One region of the Rossellomorea sp. H136 genome, then DNA from elsewhere that is predicted to be linked to it. Evidence: riboswitches for the same ligand, from Rfam matches in the RefSeq annotation. Region 1 holds a riboswitch; each other region holds the start of a gene.
The links. Region 1 has a riboswitch for S-adenosylmethionine ahead of ACYH0O_RS23980 (sugar ABC transporter substrate-binding protein). Riboswitches for the same ligand answer to the same signal wherever they lie in the genome.
Positions count from the first base shown of each region.

Region 1 (2,203 bases):
CTTTCGGAGATTGATAGTCTCTTTTCTCAGAGTGAAGGATGATGTCTCCGCTGTCCTGCACATAGGCTCCTGATAAAATCTTCATCAGCGTGCTTTTACCTGCACCATTCGCCCCCAACAGAGCATGAACCTCTCCCTCTTTCACATCGAAGCTTGCAGTCTTTATGGCTTTCACTCCTGAGAAGGTTTTATTGATATCAATCATTTCTAACAGTGGAGACGTCATCTCTTCTAACTCCTTTCTATTCTGTGAACGATCCTTCAAGGTTTTTCAATTCATCTGTATAGCCTTGCTCACTTGCTCCCCAGCCATCTACATGCTCGTGTAATTGATCTGTCGTGATCGTTTCTTCAGGCAATGCTTCTTTCTCAATAAAGACCGGCTCAAGCTTTACTTTCTCAGGTGTATCTTGACCACCCAGCTTTTGATATAAGAAACGCACCTGCACGCGGCCGATATCTTTCGGGTCAACGGCTGCCGATGCCACCCACGGGCTTCCCTCTTTTTGAATGATTTGCAGGTCTTCATCACTCATGTCGATTCCATATACTTTGATTTCTTCTCTCCCTGCCGCTTCGATTGCCCGGACGGCGCCTTTCGCAAATTCATCCCAGGCAGCCCAGACAGCATCGATGTCACCTTTATTCGGGTACTGTTTCAGAATCGCCTCCATTTGTGCCTGTGTATCGAGTGCTGTATTTTGAGTAGCTGCTCCAAATGCTGCCACCTCTTTAATGTCGGGATTTCCCCCTAAAAACTCCTGATAGGCCACTTGGCGTCTTTCCATCGGTGCAAATCCCGCAACCCAAATCTTCACGATCTCACCCTTACCGCCAAGCTCATCTGAAAGCTTCGTCAAGGTTTGTTCAGCCATTTGCTGATCCCCCTGTTCGAGGACCGTCACCTCTTCTGCTGCAACATCCGCATCAAACACGACAACCGGTATGCTTTGTCCCTTCGCCTTTTCCACCCCTGATTGCAGTGCTTCTTTCGTCCCATGATCGATAAGGATCCCATCAAACTTTTGATTGATGGCCGCATCCAGGTTAGAAGACATTTTTGCCAAATCTCCTTCAGACGTAAATACTTGAACCTTTCCACCAAACTTCTCTACCTGCTCTTTGACACCTTCTATGTATTGAGCGGAAAATGTCCCTAAATTGATTTGCATAATTAGGGCAATCTTTTTATTGGCTAACGGATGATCAGACGTTGCTTCCTTCTTATCTCCACTGTCTGCGTCCGCCTCCTGGGATACCTTTGGCTGACAAGCCACTAAACTGAAAATAAGTGCGAGTAATACGAGTAATGATGTCGTTTTTTTCATCTTTCTTTTCTCCTCCCGAGGTGATATACCTCAATTTTTCAAATAAAAAAACCCCTTTTCCCAAGAGAAAAGAGGTTTATATATAAATAAACGTACTCTTATCACTCAGGAAATTCTTCCTGCAGGTTTTAGCACCTTTCCGTGTGTACGGTAGGTTGCCGGGCGTCATCGGGCCAGTCCCTCTGCCAACTCTTTATAAGAGATTATGAAATTTGGTATAGTTCGCTTTCGCTATAATCGATATATTAACGATATGTGGGAATATTGTCAATATTCTTTTTAGGAATTTTCTATAGAGGATTAAAGAAGAGTTGACAAAATTTTTCTTAATTTTTCTTAAATTACCCAATATAACAAAAAAACCGCCCTCCCAAACCAGGGAGAGCAGTTCCGAAAGAAATCTTATTTCTCACCATACGCAAGTGATGCTTCCACGAAGTCTCTGAATAGAGGCTGCGGACGTGTCGGGCGTGATGTGAATTCAGGGTGGAACTGAGATGCGACGAACCATGGGTGGTCGCTTAGCTCGATGATTTCCACAAGACGGCCATCAGGGCTTGTGCCTGAGAAGATGAAGCCGGCTTTTTCCATTTGCTCACGGTAGTGATTGTTGAATTCGAAGCGGTGGCGGTGACGCTCGTAAACCACTTCTCCATCATAGGCCGTATAGGCTTTTGAACCTTTCGTCAGCTTACATGGGTATAGTCCAAGGCGCAGTGTTCCACCAAGATCTTCGATGTCCTTTTGTTCCGGTAACAGGTCGATGACCGGGTATGGCGTTTCAGGATCCAACTCAGCAGAGTGAGCTCCTTCAAGACCGAGGACATTACGTGCATATTCTACAGATGCCAGCTGCATTCCAAGGCAGATTCCAA
Region 1 covers NZ_CM166371.1:4,787,250-4,789,452, forward strand. Annotated here, with positions in the region: gene ACYH0O_RS23975 (sugar ABC transporter ATP-binding protein) at 1-226, opposite strand, end outside; gene ACYH0O_RS23980 (sugar ABC transporter substrate-binding protein) at 243-1,328, opposite strand; SAM riboswitch class I at 1,424-1,530, opposite strand; gene ACYH0O_RS23985 (CTP synthase) at 1,731-2,203, opposite strand, start outside.

Region 2 (2,203 bases), 1.0 Mb from region 1:
TACGGTGCCGCAAATACGACAAGCGGCACGACCGCTGCCGCCGTTCCGATCGATGTGCCTACTACCAATCTTGTAAAGGGGATGATGGCCACCATCAAGATGATGAACGGGATCGAACGAAACACGTTGATGATGCTGCTCAATACGGAAAAGACGACTTTATTTTCAAGTAAGTGCCCCTTCCGCGTGACCACGACGATGATGCCGAGGGGAAGCCCAATCAACGTTGCAAACAGGAGGGAGAATGACACCATCGCAACGGTATCCCATGTCGCTTCTATAATTCTTGGCCAGAATAATTCCCAGTTAACTTGCACGCTTCTCCACCTCGCTTACGAATAATCTGTTCTTCCAATAATCCAGGATCTCTTCCGTTTCTTTCTTGCTGCCAATGATCTGTACGATGAGATTCCCGAACGGCTTGCCCTGGAGTTCCGTAATCTGGCCGAATAATACATTGATATGGGCATTGAATTTCTTTGCCGTTTCGGAAAGGATCGGCGTACCCGTCGAATCACCCTTGAAAATGAGGCGGCAGATGCGCCCTTCTTTGCTGTCATTCAATTTGTCGAGAACCGATGCCGGCAGCTGATCATTCATGACACTCTTCACAAAATTTTTCGTCGTCGGGGTCTGCGGGTTGGAAAAGATATCAAAGACGCTTCCCTCTTCAACGATTTCTCCATTTTCCATGACAGCGACCTTATCACAGATTTCCCGGATGACCCCCATTTCGTGGGTGATCATCACAATCGTAATACCATACTCAGCATTGATTCTCTTTAATAAGTTCAAAATCGATTCCGTCGTCTGAGGATCAAGTGCGGATGTTGCTTCATCGCAGAGCAGAATCGAAGGCGATGTCGCCAGGGCTCTTGCTATCCCCACCCTTTGCTTCTGCCCTCCTGACAGTTGATCCGGATAATGCTTCGCTTTATCTTCAAGTCCGACAAACGCGAGCAACTCCCTTACTCTCTCGCTGATTTTTTCTTTTGGCCATTTTGCAAGTTTCAGAGGATAAGCGATATTCCCTGCCACCGTCCGGGATTGAAATAGATTAAAATGCTGAAAAATCATCCCGATGCGGTGCCGCTCTTTCCTCAGATCGATTGCCGACTGATCTTTCAGGCTGCGCCCCTCTATGAAAATATCACCCGACGATGGTTTCTCTAAAAAATTGAGACAGCGTACAAGCGTGCTTTTTCCCGCTCCGCTGAATCCGATCACACCATAAATCTCTCCCCTCTTCACTTCGAAGGAAACATTCTTCAAAGCGGTGAATGGGCCATCCTTTGTCTCAAATACTTTCGTAACATTCTGAACTCTGATCATACAGGACTTGCTCCTTTCGCTATGTATTCTTCTTGAAGCCTGTGTTTGAAGGACATGGCTGAAAATAAAAAGTGCCCCCCTTCATAAGAAGAGAGGCACAAATATGTATATGTCCACTCTTCTCATCTTTCAAGTCATATGACTTGATGGAATTGGCACGGTATTCATAAGAACCCGTTGCCGAGGTATCGCAGGGCCAGTCCCTCCACCTCTCTGGATAAGAAGATATCGCTTTATTAAGTTAAATTATTTATGATGCGTTTAAGCATTAGGGTTATGGTAAAGGATTTAAATTGGTTTGTCAATCCTGTTTTTGAATTAATTGTATTACGGAGGACTAATCAAATTGGGCACTATAACTAGTCTTCAATTAGTTGTTGAATATTTTACGCTTTTCAAGTAAATCGCTAAGATTCTTCATTCATACTTTACTTCATCGTGAACATTAGTAGTTTACAAGAAAGCCAAGGTTACACCTCTCAACCCCCAAAACAATTATGCTATACTAAAAGAAAAAACAATATTCAGACTATTCAAAGGGGCAAAATACATGAAACCAAACATAATCGACATCGTCCAATCCCAAGTCATCGCTTCCATAAAGGAAGAAAAAGACTTGGAAAAGGCCATACAGTCAAACGCCAACATCGTGTTCATCCTTACCGGCAGTTTGATTACGATGGACGGGTATCTGAAAAAACTGAAGGAAGCCGGTAAAACCACGTTTATTCATATTGATTTCATCGATGGACTGTCCAATACGAAGAGTGCCATTAAATACATAGCAGAAATTTGGAAGCCGGCTGGCATCATTACAACCAGGAGCAACCTGATCAAATATGCAAAAGAAGAAGGCTTAATGACGATCCAG
Region 2 covers NZ_CM166371.1:3,749,626-3,751,828, forward strand. Annotated here, with positions in the region: gene ACYH0O_RS19200 (methionine ABC transporter permease) at 1-317, opposite strand, end outside; gene ACYH0O_RS19205 (methionine ABC transporter ATP-binding protein) at 307-1,332, opposite strand; SAM riboswitch class I at 1,452-1,556, opposite strand; gene ACYH0O_RS19210 (glycerol-3-phosphate responsive antiterminator) at 1,883-2,203, shown strand, end outside.
Region 2: linked by a shared signal. The riboswitch ahead of ACYH0O_RS19205 (methionine ABC transporter ATP-binding protein) and the one ahead of ACYH0O_RS23980 (sugar ABC transporter substrate-binding protein) in region 1 are both predicted to bind S-adenosylmethionine.

Region 3 (2,203 bases), 890 kb from region 1:
TCAGTTCCGCCAATTAAGACAATTCTTCTTTCAAATGATACAATGATAAATGTTTCAGAGTGAGTTCCGTCTACTGCTGGATCTGCCTTGAAGTTCGGCGCAGAAACGACGGTGAATTCTGATTGATGACCCTTAAGCTCTTCTCCTGTAGGGCGAATGAATAATTGGTGAGCGAAAAGATTATGCCAAGCGAATTCGTTGATCACTTGAATCGGTAGTCTATGTTTTGGGTCAGCACCTGCGAACCCTTTGAATGAAAATACTTCTTCTTTTTCTTTTAAGTAATCTAATACTTTTGTATATAATTTATCGAATGATTCTGAAGAGATTGGTTGATTGACAGAACCCCACTCAATCTTATCCTTCGTGGATGGTTCTTCTACAATGAATTTATCCTTAGGAGAGCGTCCTGTGTATTTACCAGTTTCTGCTCTGACTGCACCTGATGATGTTAAAACGCCTTCATTTCGTTGAAGGACTTTTTCAACTAGTTGGGAAACAGATAATTGTTCCTGAATGTTTTGACCGTTAAGTAATTCTGTTAATTCATTAGACATGCTCACTGAATTCATTAGAACCCTTCCTTTATATAAATTTAATGATCTCGTTTGCTTCACAAAAATAGTATAACACAATTGAACCATTAGTCTATACTATTTATTCATTTTTATAATGTGTCTTCATATTGTCACATTTTTCGTCCAAATATAGCTTGTATCTTCTTATATATATGAAAAAAATATCATAATGTTTAGCCTCATTGCCTAATTAGGTTATTTTATGAGGGCAAGATAGGTTGGAATCATGATAAGAGTAAGCTTGAATGGTTAAACATGTCACTTGAAAAAAAGTTGACACCCTTTGTACTAAACGTTATTATTGTTCCTTGAACGGATACTCTTATCCTGAGCTGGTGGAGGGAGCAGACCCTATGAAACCCAGCAACCTGCTAAATAGTGAATGGATTCTTTCTGTCTGAAAGATCCGATTAAGCGAAGGTGCTAAACTGAGGCAAGGTCTATGAACCTTGAACGATAAGAGAGAAAAGGCGCGGCTATGATCTGAAACCTTTCCTCTATTGCTTTAATCATGAGGAAGGGTTTTTTCTGTTTATAGTGGATCAAATGCACATAATGCATGATTTTTTTATAAAAAAACCATGTTTACTTCATACTACTTAGGGAATGAGTACCGTATCTGTTTAATGTTTTGTTAGATCAAAAATCTAACAATTATGCTTAAGGAGGAACCTTGATGTCAACTAATCGTCGTCTGTTTACATCTGAGTCCGTAACCGAAGGACATCCAGATAAAATTTGTGACCAAATCTCTGATTCAATTCTTGATGCAATTCTTACAAATGATCCGAATGCTCGTGTAGCATGTGAAACGTCTGTTACGACGGGTCTTGTTCTTGTTGCGGGTGAAATTACAACGAGTACGTATGTCGATATTCCAAAAATCGTTCGTGAAACGATCCGTGAAATTGGCTACACTCGTGCGAAATATGGCTTTGATGCCGAGACATGTGCTGTATTAACATCCATCGATGAGCAATCTGCTGATATCGCTCAAGGTGTAGATCAGGCACTTGAAGCTCGTGAAGGTCAAATGACGGATGAAGAAATCGATGCAATCGGTGCAGGTGACCAGGGGTTAATGTTTGGATTCGCTTGTAATGAAACGAAAGAACTTATGCCTCTACCGATTTCCCTTGCTCACAAAATTTCCCGTCGTCTGACTGAAGTTCGTAAAGAAGAAATCCTTCCTTACTTACGTCCGGATGGAAAAACTCAAGTAACCGTTGAATATGATGAAAACGATAAGCCGGTTCGCATCGACACGATCGTAATCTCAACTCAGCATCACCCTGAAGTGACGCTTGAGCAAATCCAACGTAATTTAAAAGAATATGTCATCGATCCTGTTGTACCGAAAGAACTGATCGATGAGCAAACAAAATACTTCATCAACCCGACTGGTCGTTTCGTTATCGGCGGACCACAAGGTGATGCAGGGTTAACAGGACGTAAAATCATCGTTGACACATATGGTGGGTACGCTCGTCACGGTGGCGGTGCATTCTCTGGTAAAGATGCAACGAAAGTGGACCGTTCAGCAGCCTATGCAGCACGTTATGTAGCGAAGAACATTGTGGCAGCAGGACTTGCTGAAAAATGTGAAGTTCAATTAGCGTATGCGA
Region 3 covers NZ_CM166371.1:3,901,792-3,903,994, reverse strand. Annotated here, with positions in the region: gene pckA (phosphoenolpyruvate carboxykinase (ATP)) at 1-572, opposite strand, end outside; SAM riboswitch class I at 898-1,041, shown strand; gene metK (methionine adenosyltransferase) at 1,255-2,203, shown strand, end outside.
Region 3: linked by a shared signal. The riboswitch ahead of metK (methionine adenosyltransferase) and the one ahead of ACYH0O_RS23980 (sugar ABC transporter substrate-binding protein) in region 1 are both predicted to bind S-adenosylmethionine.

Region 4 (2,203 bases), 370 kb from region 1:
AAAGGTACTGAACCAATTCCCCAGACCGTTTCCGATTGCTGAATATACCGTAACGGCCGTTGCTGTAATGTGGGAAGGCGTGATTTCTTTAATGTATCGCAATCCGGCTGGAATGAACAAGCCAATGGCAAGTCCTTGCATGACAGCCGATGAATAGACAAGCCATAAACTTGGTTCTGTAAAGTAAAAGAGCCAGCGGAGCATGGATGTAGCACCTGCCAAGGCAGCGACTGTCAAGAGTCCGAACTTATCAATCCATCCACCGGCGATTCTCATAAAGGGAACCTCCGATAACACTGCAATCAGGAACGCAAGACCAATCCCCGCATATGTGCCGCCTGAATCTTCAACAAATAATCCGAAATACACATTGTTTGCTAAATTCGGCCCGAACACTAAGAATGTGACCGCTAAAAAGATAAGGAACTTTTTCATCGTGAATAATTCCTTCATCCCTGCCTTTAAATCAAGCTTTGCAGCCGCTCTCTCTTTCGGAAACCGGAAAGAAAGGAATCCGGATAGGACTAAACAGATAAAGAAAGAGTAAAAAATGATGGTTGGCCCGATAAATCCCTCTGAAAGTCTTCCCATCATAAAGACTGCTATACCAAAGCCCAATGATCCGAACAGACGGATATTTCCATAGTTATACCGGACCTTACTTGTATACTTCAAGCTGATACTATCGGAAACGGGAATGATCGCACTTTGGAAAATGGCAACTAGAATGGCCACGATAAGCAGGCCATAGTAAAATTCCATAAACAAGTAACCGAGTGCAAAGATTCCCGCTACTAAAGAGGTTAAACCAAGAACCACGGTGGGACGATTGGTCGTGTCACTGACCATTCCCCAAATAGGCTGGAAGAAAATCATCATGATGGGACCTACAGACATGATCGTTCCAATCTGATAACCATTTAACCCCACGCTTTCGCTCAAATACACACTGAGTAAGGGATATAAACTCCCAACACCGAAGAACGTTAATAAATAAAATCCTTGTAATGTGAAAATTTGATTTCGTACAGTTCTTTCCACTACCGTATCCCCCAAGATGTTTTTTGTCTTCCTTATAGTAGACCTTGAACGTTCAATTGTCTATGAGTTTATGCCTTATTATGGATAAAGTCATGCTTTTGTTGCTGATAAGGGAGGAATTTGATCGGTGTCCGTATCAAGCAAACAGAAATATTTCCCGTTTGACTTTTTCGAGTAAACCCTTTAAAGTATGGAAGTACATTTTAAATCAACTAAATACGATATTCTTCTTATCCAGAGAGACGGAGGGACTGGCCCTGCGATGTCTCGGCAGCGGACTCATATTGAGTGCTGTGCCACATCCAGCAAGCGAATGCTTGAAAGATAAGAAGAGTGTTTCTTTCTTTTGAAACCTCTTCTTATTCCGGAAGAGGTTTTTTGTAATTTAGTAAATTGGACGACAAAGGAGAATTAGGAATGAATCAAGAAAGAGGAAATCTATTGGCGTTACTGCCTTTGATCATATTTGTTTCTCTGTTCCTTGGAGCAGGCATCATTTCAGGAGACTTTTATGCCTTTCCTGTATTAGTATCAATTATCATTGCATCCGTTGTAGGTTTGTTGATGAACCGAAAAGAGACTTTAACGGCTAAGGTTGAGCGTTTCGCTAAAGGAGCCGGTCACCCTGATATCATGATCATGGTCTTTATCTTCCTGTTAGCAGGAGCATTTTCCGGAGTGGCTGAAAAGATGGGGGCCGTTGATTCAACCGTAAACTTTGCCCTTTCCGTGCTGCCCGGTAACTTGATCATCGTTGGATTATTTATTATCGCGGCTTTCATTTCGTTATCAATGGGTACATCCATGGGAACGATCGCAGCACTTGCGCCAATTGGTGTAGGGATTAGTTCAGGTACAGATATATCTATGCCCCTTGCCATGGCGACAGTTATTGGAGGAGCGATGTTCGGAGATAACTTATCATTCATTTCAGATACAACCATTGCAGCTGTTCGTACACAGAAAACGGAAATGAAAGATAAATTTAAAGTCAACTTCTTCATTGTATTACCTGCCGCGATCGTGACAATGGTAATTCTCCTTGTTCTTACTATGGGGAATCAAGCAACTGTCGGGGCAGAAAGCTTTAATTGGATTAAAATTCTGCCTTACCTAGGAGTTATCGTCGGTGCTCTTGCCGGATTAAATGTGTTTGTCGTTT
Region 4 covers NZ_CM166371.1:200,813-203,015, reverse strand. Annotated here, with positions in the region: gene ACYH0O_RS01120 (MFS transporter) at 1-1,041, opposite strand, end outside; SAM riboswitch class I at 1,269-1,372, shown strand; gene ACYH0O_RS01115 (Na+/H+ antiporter NhaC family protein) at 1,459-2,203, shown strand, end outside.
Region 4: linked by a shared signal. The riboswitch ahead of ACYH0O_RS01115 (Na+/H+ antiporter NhaC family protein) and the one ahead of ACYH0O_RS23980 (sugar ABC transporter substrate-binding protein) in region 1 are both predicted to bind S-adenosylmethionine.